Regions from separate parts of the Arthrobacter sp. 01N444 genome, predicted to be linked through region 1. Evidence: riboswitches for the same ligand, from Rfam matches in the RefSeq annotation. Region 1 holds a riboswitch; the other holds the start of a gene.
What was found. Region 1 has a riboswitch for thiamine pyrophosphate ahead of thiC (phosphomethylpyrimidine synthase ThiC). Riboswitches for the same ligand answer to the same signal wherever they lie in the genome.

Region 2: linked by a shared signal. The riboswitch ahead of AC1DKN_RS15250 (ECF transporter S component) and the one ahead of thiC (phosphomethylpyrimidine synthase ThiC) in region 1 are both predicted to bind thiamine pyrophosphate.

Annotation. Positions count from the first base shown of each region.
Region 1 covers NZ_JBFTRB010000006.1:251,465-256,271, reverse strand. The annotation lists gene AC1DKN_RS10065 (VOC family protein) at 1-283, opposite strand, end outside; gene AC1DKN_RS10060 (amidohydrolase family protein) at 359-1,465, opposite strand; gene AC1DKN_RS10055 (GNAT family N-acetyltransferase) at 1,469-1,969, opposite strand; TPP riboswitch at 2,046-2,153, shown strand; gene thiC (phosphomethylpyrimidine synthase ThiC) at 2,149-3,954, shown strand; gene AC1DKN_RS10045 (alpha/beta fold hydrolase) at 3,951-4,685, opposite strand; gene ffh (signal recognition particle protein) at 4,757-4,807, opposite strand, start outside.
Region 2 covers NZ_JBFTRB010000014.1:26,343-31,149, reverse strand. The annotation lists gene AC1DKN_RS15280 (Na+/H+ antiporter subunit D) at 1-693, shown strand, start outside; gene AC1DKN_RS15275 (Na+/H+ antiporter subunit E) at 690-1,235, shown strand; gene AC1DKN_RS15270 (MrpF/PhaF family protein) at 1,232-1,510, shown strand; gene mnhG (monovalent cation/H(+) antiporter subunit G) at 1,542-1,892, shown strand; gene AC1DKN_RS15260 (DUF4235 domain-containing protein) at 1,967-2,230, opposite strand; gene AC1DKN_RS15255 (heme-degrading domain-containing protein) at 2,270-2,815, opposite strand; TPP riboswitch at 3,003-3,146, shown strand; gene AC1DKN_RS15250 (ECF transporter S component) at 3,213-3,860, shown strand; gene AC1DKN_RS15245 (ABC transporter ATP-binding protein) at 3,889-4,807, shown strand, end outside.

The sequences.
Region 1 (4,807 bases):
TGGTGGCCGCCAGGGAGTGCTGGTCCTCGAAGAGGAGGGCGGTGTGGAAGAGCCCGGCCTCGCCGCGGGAAGGTAGATTCAGGCCCGGGGCAGGCGCCAGATGCACCAGCGGCTTCTGCTGGCGCCCAAGGTAGAGCCCGCCGTCCTGTTCGGCCACAGTCTCCAGGCCGAGGGCGCGCTGGTAGTAGTCGGTCATGAGCTTCATGTCGCCGACCTTGAGCATCACGGTGCCCATGGTGAGTTCGGCAGGAAGGAGGTCCTGGGTGCTGGCTTCTGCGGTCATGGCAATGCTCCGTGGATTCTGTAGCCACCGGCCTTCGGCGACTCTACATAAGGATAAATTACTTGAAGCTTCAATTTATTCCAAAACATGGACTGGCACCCGGTCCACCGGCAGCCCACGCAGCACGATATGCCGGATCCGGCGGAGCGTGGCCGGATTGCTCCGCGGATCTTCGGCCGTGACGAGGACATCAGCGCTTGCCCCTTCACCGATGGACTCCGCGCCGAGCCAGGTCCGCGCGGACCAGCTCGCGGCGTTGAGGGCGGCAGCGGCGGAAAGGCCGGCGGCGTGCAGGGCCTGGATCTCGTCCACGATCCTGCCATGGCTGATCACGCTGCCGGCGTCGGTACCGGCATAGATCGCCAGCCCGGCCTCGTGGGCTTCGAGGATCCGCTCCGCCCGGCGCTCCCACAGCGAGCGCATGTGGGCTGCGTAGCGGGGGAACTTGGCCGCCGCCCGGGCGGCGATGTCCGGGAACGTGGCGATGTTGATCAGGGTGGGCACGATGGGAACACCCTGTTCGAGGAAGCGCGGCAGGTGCCGCGGCAGCAGCCCGGTGGCGTGCTCGATGCAGTCGATCCCGGCGTCGAGCATGTCATCGAGGGTGTCTTCGGCGAAGCAGTGTGCGGTGACGCGGGCCCCCTCATCGTGGGCGGCACGGACGGCGTCCTTGACCGTCCGGGCGGGAAAACTGGCGGCGAGGTCGCCGGCGTCGCGGTCGATCCAGTCCCCCACGAGCTTGACCCAGCCATCGCCCGCGCGGGCCTGCTTCCGCACGGCCTCGACGAGATCCTCCGGCTCGACCTCGACGGCCAGGCCCGGCAGGTAGCGCCGGGCCCTCGCGAGGTGCCGGCCCGAGCGGATGATCCGGGGCAGGTCCGCGCGCTGCTGGAGCCAGCGTGTGTTGTGGACGGCGCCGGCGTCGCGGACCAGGAGTGTCCCGGCGTCGCGGTCCGCCAGGGCCTGGGATTCCGCGGTGTCCTCGGTAACGTCCCCGCCCGGGCCCAGGCCGATGTGGCAGTGCGCGTCCACGAGGCCCGGAATGACCCAGCCGTCGAGCACGAGGTCAGGCGCGGCGGCCGGACGGCGGAAGGTCAGCAGGCCCTCCACCGACCAGAGCCCGTAGCGGACCTGGTCCGCCGCGGTGAGGATGGGGCCGCTGAACTCGATGATGCCGGTCATGACCTAAAGCCTAATCCGCATGACGATCCGCCGGCCAAGACCGTCCAGCCCCAGCTGCGCTTCGTGGATCCGCAGGGCGCCCAACGCCTGTCCTGGCTGGGCGAGTTCCTCGAAACCGCAGCTCGCATAAAACGGCGCATTGAACGGGACGCCTGCGAAGGTGCAAAGCGTCATCGATAAATAGCCCCGGCTCCGGGCCGCATCAAAGGCCGCCTCCACCAGGGACCGTCCGATCCCCCGCCCGGCGGAGTCCGGCTGCACGGAGAGTTGTTCCAGATGGGCCTGGCCGCCGACCTCGTCAACGCGGGCAAACCCTACGGGCGGGTTTCCGGCGACAAGTATGAACAGCGGCTCAACCGGCGTCGTCAACTCCGGAGCCGGGAGCGCCCGGTTCCCCAGCTCCGCTTCGAGGATGCGGTCTGCTGAGGCCTCGAGAACCGGCAGCGCCGGGATATCTTCCGGCGTCGCCATCCGGATGCGGGGCACGGCCCTGGGCAGAGTCACAATGCCACGCTAACACCGCGGCCCGACCGCACTCCGTCACACTCGAGGGCCGGCCGGAGGTGCGTGGTAGTTTCGTCTACGACCACACGGGTGCCCCTGCAGGGGCTGAGATCGGGCTGACGCAGCCTGCGACCGTTGAACCTGTCCGGGTAATGCCGGCGAAGGAAGTGAGCTTTTCCGTGAACACCCAAGTGACACAGCACAGCCCTGTCCAAATTCAGTCCGCAGCCACCACGCAGTCGCTGAAGTCCCACTCGCTGGCCTTCAGCACGGACCCGGAGCATGGCATCCGCGTGCCGGTGACCGAGATCGCCCTGGAACCCTCCCCGGGCGGCGTCCGGAACCCGCCGTTCCGGGTGTACCGCACTGCCGGCCCGGGCAGCGATCCGGTCCGCGGGCTGGAGCCGTTCCGCACCCCCTGGATTGAGGCCAGGGCGGACACCGAACCCTACGCCGGCCGCGAACGGGAGCTGCTCGACGACGGCAAATCGGCGGTGCGCCGCGGTGCCGCGTCGGCCGAGTGGCGGGGCGGCCGGCCGGTGCCGCGCCGGGCCGTCGAGGGCAGGACCGTCACGCAGATGCGCTACGCCCGGGACGGTGTCATCACCCAGGAAATGCGGTTCGTCGCGCTGCGCGAGAACTGCGATGTGGAGCTGGTGCGCAGCGAGGTGGCCGCGGGCCGCGCGATCATTCCCAACAACGTCAACCATCCCGAATCCGAGCCGATGATCATCGGCAAGGCGTTCCTGGTGAAAATCAACGCCAATATCGGCAACTCCGCCGTGACCAGCTCCATCGCCGAGGAGGTCGACAAACTCCAGTGGGCCACGCAGTGGGGCGCGGACACCGTCATGGACCTCTCCACCGGGGACGACATCCACACCACGCGCGAGTGGATCATCCGTAACTCCCCCGTCCCCATCGGAACGGTCCCGATCTACCAGGCGCTGGAGAAGGTCAACGGTGAGGCGAACGCCCTGACCTGGGAGATCTTCCGGGACACCGTGATCGAACAGTGCGAGCAGGGCGTGGACTACATGACCATCCACGCCGGCGTGCTGCTGCGGTATGTGCCCCTGACGGCCAACCGGGTCACCGGCATCGTGTCCCGCGGCGGTTCCATCATGGCCGGCTGGTGCCTGGCGCACCACCGGGAGAACTTCCTGTACACCCACTTCGATGAGCTGTGCGAGATCTTCGCACGCTACGACGTCGCGTTCTCGCTGGGCGACGGGCTGCGGCCGGGCGCGACGGCGGATGCCAACGACGCGGCACAGTTCGCCGAACTGGACACCCTGGCCGAGCTCACGCAGCGGGCCTGGGACTTCGACGTGCAGGTCATGGTGGAGGGCCCCGGGCATGTGCCCTTCCACCTCGTCCGGGAAAACGTGGAGCGCCAGCAGGAACTCTGCAAGGGCGCCCCGTTTTACACACTCGGGCCGCTCGTCACGGACATCGCACCGGGCTATGACCACATCACCTCGGCGATCGGCGCCACCGAGATCGCCCGCTACGGCACCGCCATGCTCTGCTACGTCACGCCCAAGGAACACCTCGGGCTGCCGAACAAGGACGATGTGAAGACGGGCGTGATCACTTACAAGATCGCCGCCCATGCCGCGGACCTCGCCAAGGGCCACCCCGGCGCGCACGAACGCGACGATGCCCTGTCCAAGGCAAGGTTCGAGTTCCGCTGGCGGGACCAGTTCGCGCTGTCCCTGGACCCGGTCACGGCCGAGGCCTTCCATGATGAGACGCTTCCCGCGGAGCCGGCCAAGACAGCCCACTTCTGCTCGATGTGCGGTCCGAAGTTCTGCTCCATGCGGATCAGCCAGGACATCCGGGACGAATATGGATCAGCAGATTCGCAGGCCGCCCGTGCGCAGATGGCGGCCGGAATGCGGGCGAAGAGCAACGAGTTCCTCGCCTCGGGCGGCAAGGTCTACCTGCCGCCGCCCTCGGTGGGAGAACCCGCAGCTTCCTAGGACGCCCGGGCGTGCTGGTGCCGGCTGACCTCGGCGATGTAGGAGCGGATGGCCCGGTCCCCTTCGGCTGAATCCTGGGGCCGGTGCCCTCCCGGCGCCGTGCGGTGCAGGGCGCCGGTCTCGCGCAGGTAACCGGCGATTTCCTCATACAGCGGTTCCCAGCCGCCGGTCAGGACCAGGGTCGGCACGCCCGGCACGATCTGCAGCGGGGCTTCCCACGGCGGCGCCTGCAGGCGGAGCCGGCGCGCAGCCCGGAGGGCCTCCGGCGTCGTGGCCCCGGGGGCGTCCGCCGCGAACGCGCGGCGGATGAACTCCCGCTGGAAGTCATCGTCGCTGAGGTTGTGGCGGACGTCGAAGAGCGGCTGCATGAGGGCCCGGTGCGCGGCGGTGGCCGGGAGTTCCGCGGTCAGGGACAGGCAGGCCGGTTCCACCAGGGTCAGCGACTGGACGAGGTCGGGCCGTTCGACGGCGGCCATCATCGCGGCGATCGCGCCCTGCGAATGGGCCACCACATGGCCGCCGGCCTCGCCGCGGCCGTCGTCTGCCAGCGAGGCGAGCACGATGGCGGCGTCGGCGGCGAAGCTGGATTCGAGCGGTTCCGCGACGGCGTCAAACCCGTGCCGCCGCAGGAACAGGGCGTCGTAGTCCAGCGCCATTCCGTGCTGTTTTGGCCACGCGGCGGCGCCAAAGCTGCCGTCCCCGTGGACGAAGACTACGCGCTGCTTGAACATTGTCTAACCCTATGGCACTTCAGTGCTGATGCCGCCGGCGACACAGTGCCGGCGGCCCTCAGCACTTGCGGCTACTTGCTGCCGCCGAGGAACTTGTCGAAACCCTTGGGCAGGTTCAGCTG
Region 2 (4,807 bases), on a different contig from region 1:
TACATGGTGTTCGGCCTGGCCATGTCCACCGTGGCCGGTCTGGGCGCCGCGGTGTTCTACGTGGCCCACCACATCACTGTCCAGACCAGCCTGTTCCTGGTGACCGGCCTGATTGAACGCCGCGGCGGCAGCTCGTCCATGGACCGCGTGGCGGGACTGGCCAAGCTCTCCCCGGTATTGGGGGTCCTGTTCTTCATTCCCGCCATGAACCTCGCCGGAATCCCGCCGTTCTCGGGTTTCCTGGGCAAGCTGGGGCTGCTTCAGGCAGGCGTGGAACTGGGGACGCCGCTGGCCTACGCCCTGGTGATCGGCGGCGTGCTGACGAGCCTGCTGACCCTGCTGGCGATCGCGAGGGTCTGGAACCGGGCGTTCTGGCGCAAGCCCGGGGACGCCGAACACCCCGATCCGGTGCTCCTGGCAGCGCCGGCCGACTCCGCCACGGGTGACCGGGCCGGCAAGACGAATGTGACCCTGCTGCCCCGCACCATGGTGGGCTCCACCCTGGGCCTGGTGGTCTTTGGCGTGGCCCTGACGGTCTTTGCCGGGCCGCTGTTCAGGGTGGCCGACCAGTCCGCCCAGGAGATGCTGGACCGGACCTCCTACATCCAGGCCGTGCTCGGCCCGGACGCGCCCGTGCCGCCGGTGCCCCCGTCGCTCCATCCGGTGCAGGTCCGGGAGGGCGGCGGAAAATGAACCGGAAAAGGATCTCGCTGCGCCAGGAACTGCCGCTGCTGGTCTGGCTCGTCTTTGTCTGGGGCGCGCTCTGGCAGAACTTCAGCCCGGGCAATCTCCTCTTCGGCGCCCTCATCGCGGTGCTCGTGGCGCGCATTTTCTATCTGCCCCCGGTGGAACTCGGCGGCCGCTTCAACGTGCTCCGCGCCGTGCCGTTCGCCCTCATCTTCCTCGGAAAAGTCGTCGCGGCAAGCTTCCAGGTCCTGTACCTGGCCGTGGTCCGCGGCCCCAACGTGGTCAGCGCAGTCGTAGCCGTGCCGCTCCGAAGCCATTCAGACCTCCTGGTCACGGCCACCGGGCACGTGATCTCGCTGATTCCCGGGTCCCTCGTGGTGGAGGTGGACAGGTCGACGTCCACGCTCTACATCCACGGCATCAACGTCCGCAACGCCGAGGACGCGGCCAAGCTGCGCAAAGAGGTCCGGGACACCGAGGCCGGGCTGATCCGGATCATGGGGACCAAAGCCGAACTTTCCGCCCTGACACAGGAGACCGCCGCATGATGCAGACCGTCCTGACGGTGACCGCCGTCGTACTGTCCCTGGCCGCCGCGGGGGCGATCGTCCGGATCGCGCGGGGGCCCTCGCTGCTGGACCGGGTTCTGGCCGCCGACGTGCTGCTGGCCATCTTCGGCGCGGCCCTGTGCATCGACATGGCCGCCAACCGGCACCTGAACAACCTGATGCTGCTCGTTGCCATTTCCCTGATCGGCTTCGTCGGCTCGGTCACCGTGGCCCGGTTCGTGGCCGACAGACGGGAGGGCGTCCGTGAATCCTGACACAGTGATCGACGCCGTCTCCGCCGTGTTCATGGTGACCGGAGCCCTGATGTCCCTCGCGGCCGCCATCGGGCTGCTGCGATTCCCGGACCTCATGAGCAGGATGCACGCGGCCACCAAACCGCAGGTCCTCGGCCTTTTCCTGCTGCTGGCGGCCCTCGGCCTGCAGATGCGCACCTGGTCGGTGTGGCCCGTCCTGCTGGTGGCCTGGCTCTTCCAGCTGCTCACCGTCCCCGTGTCCGCCCACATGGTGGGCCGGGCCGGCTACCGGACCAAGCACCTGCACCCGGAGCTGCTGAGCTCCGACGAGCTCGAGGCGGTAGTCCAGAAGGCCGCCCAGCAGGCGGCCACGCACGGAGCGAACGACGACGACGACCGCTGAGCCCCCGTCCGGCCCGGCGGACCCGGCCGGGGCCTTCGACTGCCGCGGCGGGCGCCGCGGCTGGTCGGGTCAGGTCAGACGACGTCCTGGGTCTTGGCGAAGCGGGTGATCGCGCGCTGGGTGCCGCGGTTGGCGAGCACCTGGATGATGGCGCTGACCGAGGCGGAGATCAGGGCGAACGTCAGGGCCGAGCGCAGGGTGGTGGGAACGTCGTCCTCCTGGCCCTTGGGCGGCTTGTTGCCCGTGGACTTTTCCCACATGGTGTCCACCAGCTTGGTGCCGGCAAAGCCGGCCAGGAGGCTGACGCCGGTGCCGAGCAGCTTGATGAGGATGTTCATTCTTCGGTCTCCTTGGGACGGGAACGGTTTTCCCCTAGCCTAGCGTTCCGGGGTGAGGACCATCCGCAGGGCCTCGACCACGAGTTCGTGATCCGCCTTCTGGGGCAGGCCGGAGACGGTGACGACGGCGACGGCGCCCGTGCCGCGCACGTAAATGGGAAACGCCCCGCCGTGGGCGGCGAACTCCGACTGATCCCACCAGGCGTTGTCCTCGATCCTTCCGCCGGCAGCGCGGGCCCGGAGGCCCACCAGCAGGGACGGGACCTCGTACCGCAGGGCGGTACGCTTCTTGGCGTTGATCCAGCGCTCATTGTCCGGTGTGGCGCCGTCCAGCGCGGCGTGGAAGAGCACCTGCTCGCCTTTGGTGATGTCGACGGCGATGGGCAGCGAGCGTTGCCTGCCCAGCTCGACAAGGAGGAGCCCGAGGTCCAGGGCGTCATCCTTGCTGAACGACGCGAACTGGAGCGCCTCTATCTCGGCCAGCACGCGGCCAATGAGCGCCGCCAGGGAACCCCGCGGCTGCGGCTCATTGGAGTCGGGATCGTATTCCCCGGAGGGATCTTGGGTGACCGGTGTGTGCGACAAAATATTCCAGCTTTCCGGTGGGTGACGAGGCCGCCCGCTGGCGGGTCCGGGGGTCCGGCACGACGACTCTACCAAGAGGGTTTTCCGGGCCGCCGGGACTGCCGCCGTCCGGTCCACGATTGTGACGGCACACCACTGAAATCCCGGCCGTCCGGGTGTAAACTGAGCCAGCCCACAAGGGCGAAAATAATTACGACAGGGGAGCGCCGCCGTCGGGCATCGCCGGAACAATCCGGGGAAACCTTTGGTGGGCGCTGAGAGTGCGGACAGCCGCAGACCCTCGAACCTGATCCGGTTAGTACCGGCGCAAGGGAGTCGAGTTCTCAGGATGCGCGGAGGGCGGCGGAAGCCGAGACCGGCCGGCGCACCCTCCCCTCCTGTTCCTCAGGAGGACGACATGACAGATATTTCAGCACAGCATGGTTCCGCCAGCCGTTCATCCGCCCGGCGCAACTACAGCTGGCGCGTGGTGGACATTGTGGTGGCCGCGTTGATCGCCGTTGCCGGCGGCGTCATTTTCTGGGCCTGGTCCCAGGGCGCGAACCTGATCTCGACTCCGGTCAACGCGGTCTACCCGCCGTTGAGCGGACTCTACGCCGGCGGCTGGATGATCCCGGCAGTGCTGGGCATGCTCATCATCCGCAAGCCGGGCGCCGCGCTCTTCTGCGAAACCGTCGCGGCCACCGGCGAGCTCATCATGGGTTCGCAGTACGGCACCACGGTGCTGATCTCCGGCATCCTGCAGGGCCTCGGCGCCGAACTGGTCTTCGCGGCCTTCCTCTACAAGAAGTTCAACCTGCCCGTCTCCGTGCTGGCCGGCGCCGGCGCGGGCCTCTTCTGCGGCCTGAACGATTCCTTCCTGCCGTGGGGCTGGAACATCGCCTACGAAGCCGGCGACAAGCTCGCCTACATCGTCTTCACCACGATCTCCGGCGCAGTGATTGCCGGCGGACTGGCCTGGCTCGCCACCCGCGGCCTGGCGAAAACCGGAGTGCTGGGCTCCTTTGCCTCCCGCAAGGCCGCCACGGAGCCCGTCTTCTCCTGAGCCCCGTCGCTGAATCCTGCAGAGAATCATGAGATCTTCACCGGGCGTCCGGCCGGCCGCCGTCACGGCCCGCGGCTGGGGCTGGCGGCATGCCGGACGGACCAGGCCCGCCGTCAGCGGCCTTGACCTGGACATCCAGCCGGGGGAGCGCGTGCTCCTGCTGGGGCCCTCCGGCGCCGGCAAGTCGACGCTGCTCCACGCCCTGGCCGGCGTTCTGGGCGACGGCGCGGCCGGCGACTCCGGGGACCCGGGCGACTCCGGCGACGCCGAGAACACAGACGAGACCGGCAGCCTCCTGATCGACGGCGCCGCGCCACGGGCGCAGCGCGGCCGCGCCGGGCTGGTGCAGCAGGACCCGGAAACGCAGGTGGTGCTCTCCCGCCTCGGCGACGACGTCGCCTTCGGGGCGGAGAACCTCGCCGTCCCGGCGGCGGAGATCTGGCCGCGCGTGCGCGAGGCCCTCGACGACGTCGGGCTGGGACAGCTGCCGCTGGACCACCCGACGGCGGCCCTCTCCGGCGGGCAAAAGCAACGGCTCGCGCTCGCCGGGATCCTCGCGATGCGGCCAGGGCTGCTGCTGCTCGACGAGCCGACCGCCAACCTCGACCCCGCGGGCGTCCTGGAGGTCCGCGACGCTGTGGGCCGCTGCCTGGACAAGACAGGCGCCACGCTGGTGGTCGTGGAGCACCGGGTGGGGGTCTGGAAAGACCTGGTGGACAGGATCGTGGTGCTGCAGCCGGGGTCCGCCACGGACTCCGCGGTCTTGATTGACGGACCGCCGGACCGGGTCCTGGCCGAGGCGCGGGACATGCTCATCGGTGCGGGCGTCTGGGTGCCGGGCTACGTCCCGGCGACGCGGATGCGGACACCGGCGCGGGGTGCGGGACAGACTCTGCTCGCGGCCGACGCGCTCGCGGTGTCCCGCGAGCGGCCGCGGCGGGCCGGGC